One region of the Streptomyces sp. NPDC059256 genome, then DNA from elsewhere that is predicted to be linked to it. Evidence: riboswitches for the same ligand, from Rfam matches in the RefSeq annotation. Region 1 holds a riboswitch; each other region holds the start of a gene.
What was found. A riboswitch is a leader RNA that binds a small molecule or an ion and turns the genes downstream of it on or off. The one in region 1 is predicted to bind thiamine pyrophosphate.
Positions count from the first base shown of each region.

Region 2: linked by a shared signal. The riboswitch ahead of ACFXJL_RS00405 (thiamine ABC transporter substrate binding subunit) and the one ahead of thiO (glycine oxidase ThiO) in region 1 are both predicted to bind thiamine pyrophosphate.
Region 3: linked by a shared signal. The riboswitch ahead of thiC (phosphomethylpyrimidine synthase ThiC) and the one ahead of thiO (glycine oxidase ThiO) in region 1 are both predicted to bind thiamine pyrophosphate.

Region 1 covers NZ_JBHYZO010000005.1:101,511-103,706, reverse strand. The annotation lists gene ACFXJL_RS14400 (NAD(P)/FAD-dependent oxidoreductase) at 1-503, opposite strand, end outside; gene ACFXJL_RS14395 (hypothetical protein) at 577-924, opposite strand; TPP riboswitch at 1,031-1,144, shown strand; gene thiO (glycine oxidase ThiO) at 1,150-2,196, shown strand, end outside.
Region 2 covers NZ_JBHYZO010000001.1:98,292-100,487, reverse strand. The annotation lists gene rlmN (23S rRNA (adenine(2503)-C(2))-methyltransferase RlmN) at 1-507, shown strand, start outside; TPP riboswitch at 639-748, shown strand; gene ACFXJL_RS00405 (thiamine ABC transporter substrate binding subunit) at 833-1,927, shown strand; gene ACFXJL_RS00400 (ABC transporter permease) at 1,903-2,196, shown strand, end outside.
Region 3 covers NZ_JBHYZO010000002.1:226,638-228,833, forward strand. The annotation lists gene thiC (phosphomethylpyrimidine synthase ThiC) at 1-961, opposite strand, end outside; TPP riboswitch at 954-1,111, opposite strand; gene ACFXJL_RS05595 (YibE/F family protein) at 1,336-2,196, shown strand, end outside.

The DNA.
Region 1 (2,196 bases):
GGCAGCGCACCGACCAGTGGGAGGTCCGCGGCCTCGACCACGGTGACCGCACAACCGGCCGCCCGGGCCGCCGTGGCGAACTCGGCACCGATCCACCCCGCGCCGACGACCACGATGTCGTGCTGCCGGTCGAGGACGGGCCGCAGTCGGGCCGCATCATCGAGGGTGCGCAGCAGATGGACGCCCGGGACGCCCTCGGTGCCCGGCAGTTCGATCGGTTCGGCCCCGGTGGCGATGATCAGGGTGTCGTAGGGGACGGGCCCCGCCTCGGTGTCCAACTCCTTCACGGCGGCGCGCACTCCGGTGACGTCGACGCCCAGGCGGAGTTCGATGTCCAGTGCCTCGAAGTCGACCTCGAAGGCGGAGTCCTCCGCCTTGCCGAGCAGTACGGCCTTGGAGAGGGGCGGTCGGTCGTACGGCTGGTGGGGTTCGGCTCCGATCAGGGTGATGGGGCCGGTGAAGCCCTGCTCGCGCAGTGCGACGGCGGTCTGCACCCCCGCCATGCCCGCACCGACGACCGTCACGCGCTGTCTCTGCTGCTCGCTCACGCCTCCACCCTAAACAGCTGACGTAGCGTCAGGGGAGCGGGGCGACCTCTTCGACCACGCTCGTGCCGCGGCCCTCCTGCGATTCCCACTCCCAGGTCTCGTCCAACCGGATCCGTCCGTCGGGCAACTCGACGACCGAGGAGACGCAGTGACCCGATGAGGTGGTCCCATCGGTCTTGAGCTGGACGTAACGGAAGTCGATCCGATCGCCCTCGCGGGACCCGACCAGGAAGCCCTGGACCACGTCACCGCCCTCGTACTCGGCCCAGATCCGACCCTCCCGCTCGTGGTAGGCGAACCGGGTGCTGGTGCCCACCTGGCCCGGTGCCTGATCCGCGACGGGGGCGAGGACGAGCCCGTCCAGTGACCTTGCCATGCTCCGTACTCCCTCGTTCCTGGGCCCACTCGATCGAACCGGGGGCCGCTGCGGTGCGCGGCCGACACTTAACGCGAGTTGGGGCCGGGGGTTAGGGTGGCCACCGTAAAGCACTCGCGGGAGCCCGGACGCACCGGGCTGAGAGGGAGGCTGACCGGCCTCCGACCGTACGAACCTGATCCGGGTCATGCCGGCGAAGGGAGGAGCTGGCCCACCGTGCCGTACATTCCCCGCACCCGCGCCACCGCGCAGGGCGCGCACGAACCGTCCCGGGGCATCGACGTCCTCGTCATCGGGGGCGGGATCATCGGCCTGGCGACGGCCTGGCGGACCGCACAGCACGGCCTGAACGTCGCCGTCGTCGATCCGACGCCGGGCGGCGGTGCGGCCCAGGTCGCCGCGGGCATGCTCGCGGCCGTCACCGAACTCCACTACGGCGAACAGGCGCTGCTCGCCCTCAATCTGGAATCCGCCCGCCGCTACCCCGACTTCACCGCCGAACTGGAGGAGTGCAGCGGGCAGGAGGTCGGTTACCGACCCTGCGGCACCCTGGCGGTCGCCCTCGACAGCGACGACCGGGCCCATCTACGGGAGCTCCACGCCCTGCAACAGCGCTCCGGGCTGGAATCGCAGTGGCTGTCGGGCCGCGAGTGCCGACGCCTCGAACCGATGCTCGCCCCGGGCGTACGCGGCGGGCTGCGGGTGGACGGCGACCACCAGGTCGACCCGCGGCGGCTCACCTCAGCGCTGGTCACCGCCTGCGAACGGGCCGGGGTGGTCTTCCACCGCCAATGGGCACAGTCCCTCACCGTTCGCGGCGACCGGGCGGTGGGCGTCCGGCTCGCGGACGGTCGGGAGCTCCACGCCGAGCAGGTCGTGCTCGCGGGCGGCAGCTACAGCAGGGACCTGGAAGGCGTGCCGCCGCACGTCCTGCCACCGGTACGGCCGGTCAAGGGGCAGGTCCTGCGGCTGACCGTGCCCGCCGCCTTCGCCCCCTTCCTCTCCCGGACCGTCCGGGCGGTGGTGCGGGGCGGCTCCGTCTATCTGGTGCCCCGACACGATGGCGAACTCGTCGTCGGCGCGACCAGCGAAGAGTTGGGATGGGACACCACGGTCACCGCGGGAGGCGTCTACGAACTGCTGCGGGACGCCCACGAACTGGTGCCCGGCATCACCGAACTCCCCCTGGTCGAGACCCGGGCCGGGCTGCGCCCCGGCACCCCGGACAACGCCCCCCTGTTGGGCCCGACCGCACTGCCCGGCCTGCTGGTC
Region 2 (2,196 bases), on a different contig from region 1:
ACCGACCCGGAGCCCGACGGGCTGGGCATCTCCCAGCGCGGGATCACCGTGTCGACCGTCGGCCTGGTGCCGGCCATGCTGCGCTTCGCCGACGAGGGCTTCAAATGCCGCCTCGCGGTATCGCTGCACGCCCCCGATGACGAACTGCGCGACACCCTCGTCCCCGTCAACACCCGCTGGAACGTCCGCGAGGTCCTCGACGCAGCGTGGGAGTACGCCGAGAAGTCCGGCCGCCGGGTGTCCATCGAGTACGCGCTGATCCGGGACATCAACGACCAGGCGTGGCGCGGTGACCTCCTGGGGCGTCTGCTGAAGAACAAGCGGGTCCATGTCAATCTCATCCCGCTGAATCCGACCCCCGGCTCCAAGTGGACCGCGTCGCGGCCCGAGGACGAGAGGGCCTTCGTCAATGCGATCGCCGCACACGGGGTCCCCGTCACCGTCCGGGACACCCGGGGGCAGGAGATCGACGGCGCGTGCGGCCAGCTCGCCGCCTCCGAGCGCTGAACAATCCTGCGGGAGGACACGCTCTCCGTCGGCTCCTTTCACCGACTCCGTCCGTCGGCATCCTTCCTCGGCCGTGGGACCCCTGCCGCCGAGGGGTGTGGACCTTGTAGGGTGTGCCTCGTACATCTGCATATATCCGACAGGGGAGCGCCACAGCGCTGAGAGTGCGGTTTGAGAAGACCGCAGACCCTCTGAACCTCGCCCAGGTCATTCTGGGTAGGGAGTTCGGACACCACTCAAGCTGTTGCGCCCTGCCCGGAATCCTCGTGCGCGAGGACCGGGCGGGGCCGCGTCTCTTCCTGGCCACCCCCAGGAGGAATTGTCAGTGAGCACCATCAAGAAGGTCACCGTCACCGCGCTGGCCGCGGCGCTGGGCGTCACCACGCTCGCCGCCTGTGGGAGCGACGGGGACGCCAAGGACGGCGGGTCGGGCAGCTCGTCCAAGACGGTCACCCTGGTCACCCATGACTCCTTCGCCGTGTCCGACTCCGTTCTGGCGGACTTCACCAAGCAGTCCGGATACAAGGTGAAGATCCTCAAGAGCGGGGACGCCGGCACCGCGCTCAACAAGGAGATCCTCACCAAGGGCTCCCCCCAGGGCGACGTCTTCTTCGGTGTCGACAACACGCTGCTCTCCCGTGCCCTCGACAAGGGACTGTTCACCGGATACGAGGCCAAGGGCCTGGACCAGGTGAGCGACGAGGTCCAACTCGACAAGGGCGAGCACCGTGTCACCCCGGTCGACACCGGAGACATCTGCGTCAACTACGACAAGAAGTTCTTCGCCGACAAGAAGCTCGCGCCTCCGGCCACCTTCGACGATCTGATCAAGCCCGAGTACAAGAACCTTCTGGTCGTCGAGAACGCGGCCACCTCGTCGCCCGGCCTCGGCTTCCTCCTCGGAACGGTCGCCCAGTACGGCGAGGACCAGTGGACCGGCTACTGGAAGAAGCTCAAGGCCAACGGGGTCAAGGTCGTCGACGGCTGGGACCAGGCGTACAACGAGGAGTTCTCCGGCTCGGCCGGTGGCAAGAAGGCGAAGGCCGATCGCCCGCTCGTCGTCTCCTACGCCTCCAGCCCGCCGGTGGAGGTCCTCTACTCCAAGCCCCAGCCCACCACCGCCCCGACCGGCGTCGCCACCGGCACCTGTTTCCGCCAGATCGAGTTCGCCGGGCTGCTGGACGGGGCCAAGAACGAGGCGGGCGGCAAGGCGCTGCTGGACTTCATGGTCTCCAAGACGTTCCAGGAGGACATGCCGCTGAACATGTTCGTCAACCCGGTCGTCAAGGACACCAAGCTGCCGGAGCTGTTCACCAAGTTCGGTGTGACCGTCGACAAGCCGGGCACCGTCGCACCCGACACCATCGCCAAGAACCGGGAGCAGTGGGTCCAGACGTGGTCCTCGCTCGTCGTGAAGTAGCACGGACAGGCCGTCGGGCCGAACTGCGGGCAACCGCCGCGCGGCTCGGTCTGATGGCCCTGCCCGTCACCTTCCTCGCCGTCTTCTTCGCCTACCCGGTCGCCGCCATCGTCGGCCGGGGGCTGAGGGACGGCGGAATGTGGCAGTTCGCTCGGATCGGCGAGGTCATCGGTCGTGACGACCTCCAGCGAGTGCTCTGGTTCACCACCTGGCAGGCGCTCGCCTCCACCGCGCTCACGCTGCTCGTCGCCCTGCCCGGGGCCTATGTC
Region 3 (2,196 bases), on a different contig from region 1:
CCGTCTTGCGGCGCGCGGTGAGGGGCACGTACCGCAACAGCACCCCCGCATGGACGGTCATGTAGTCCACGCCCTGCTCGGCCTGCTCGATGACCGTGTCCTTGTAGATCTCCCAGTTCAGCTCCTCGGCCCGGCCGTCCACCTTCTCCAGCGCCTGGTAGAGCGGAACCGTCCCGATCGGGACCGGGGAGTTGCGCAGCACCCACTCACGGGTCGTGTGAATGTTGCGTCCGGTGGACAGGTCCATGACCGTGTCAGCACCCCACCGGGTCGCCCAGGTCATCTTGTCCACCTCCTCCTCGATGGAGGAAGTGACCGCCGAGTTGCCGATGTTGGCGTTGACCTTCACCAGAAATCGCTTGCCGATGATCATCGGCTCGATCTCCGGATGGTTGACGTTGGCGGGCAGCACCGCCCGACCTGCGGCGATCTCCTCCCGTACGACCTCGGGTGAGACGTTCTCGCGGATCGCGACGTACTCCATCTCAGGAGTGATCTCGCCACGGCGCGCATACGCCAGTTGCGTCACCGGCTGTCCGTCGCGCCCTCGACGGGGCTGACGCGGTCGGCCGGGGAAGACCGCGTCGAGATTCCTCAGTCCGCCGCGCGGGGAGGTGTGCTTGAGTCCGTCGTCCTCGGGACGGGCCGGACGGCCCGCGTACTCCTCGGTGTCCCCCCGAGCGATGATCCAGTTCTCCCGCAGCGGCGCCAGCCCACGCCGTACATCGGTGTCGACGACGGGATCGGTGTACGGGCCGGAGGTGTCATACAGCGTCACGTCCTTCCCGTTGGTGAGGTGCACCTGTCGAACGGGCACCCGGAGGTCGGGACGCGAGCCCTCGACGTACCCCTTGTGCCAGCCCGGCTTCCGTCCGGTCGAAGCGGCGGATTCGATGGCGTCGCCCGATTCGGTGGATCCGACCTGGTCGACGGCAGACGTGCGTGCATCCTGAACGGTCATAAGACCTACTCCCTACGCCGGCATTACCCGGTAACAGGTTCGGCGGTCGACGCAGCGGCTTCCGTCACTGCCGTGCTGGCTTAGGCCAGTCGGCTCTACGGAGGTCAGCGCCCTCTCAGCCCGGTGCTCCGAGCTCCCGCGTGTGCAAAGGTGCCACCACGCTAGCGCCCTTTCTGGCGCGCTGAACAGAGGCCCCCTGCCGTTCTTGCGATGATCGGTCGGTGACCTCTTCGCCGTCCGACCCCCAGCAAGGGCCCGATCCCCAGTGGGGACCTGTCTCTCCGGAGTCCCATCGTCCGCCACGGGAGTCGTTGGAGCGCTCGCAGGAGACACCGGACTCTCCCCCAAACTCCGTTCCGCCGCGCCGGCGGCCGATGCCTGTGTGGTCCGAGCCCCAGGGCCAACCTGCGGGCCCCGCAGCCGACTCGGGAAGCGTCCCCGAGCACCCGCCGACCCAGGGCTACGGCGCGGGCCAGCCGCCGTACGCCCCCGGCCCGCAGGGCCACCACGGCCTTCCGGACGCGGCGTTGCGGGACCGGCCCGTCCCGCACGACGCCCGGGGCTACGAGTCCGCTGGGCAGTTCTCCACGCCCGTCCCTTCCGCCGACCCCGGCCACGGCCCCGGGTCCGGGTCCGGCCACGGCCACGGCCATCCTCCGGGCCGTCCCTCTCCTGCCGCCCCGTCCGGTCACTCCCACTCGCACTCGCACAGCCATGGCCCCGCCATGCCCGTTTCACGGCACCTTCGCAAGGTGATCGCCGCGGTGCTGATTCCTTTCGCCACCGCGGTCGTCGTGGGGCTCCTCGTGCTCTGGCCCGGCTCAGCGCCCGGTCATGAACGCACCGGCGTCGGATTCGACCGGCAGACCGAGCAGGGCAAGGTGACGAGCGTGCAGCGGGTCGACTGCAAGGACGTGAACGTCGCCCAGGTGCCGCCGACGGGAGACACCAGCACACCCGAGGGCCGGGAGGCGGTCAACGGCCAGCAGGGCCAGTGCAAGAAGGCGAAGGTCCAGCTCACCACGGGCAAGGACATGGGGCGCGTCTTCACCGAAGTCATCCAGCCCGACGCATCGCGGCAGTTGCAACAGGGCCAGGAAGTGGTGGTCGCGTACGCTCCCGACGCCCCGCGCGACCTCCAGTACGCCGTCATCGACGTGAACCGTGGCTTCCCGATGACCCTGCTCGCCGGAATCTTCGCCCTCGCCGTGGTGCTCGTGGGACGGATGCGTGGG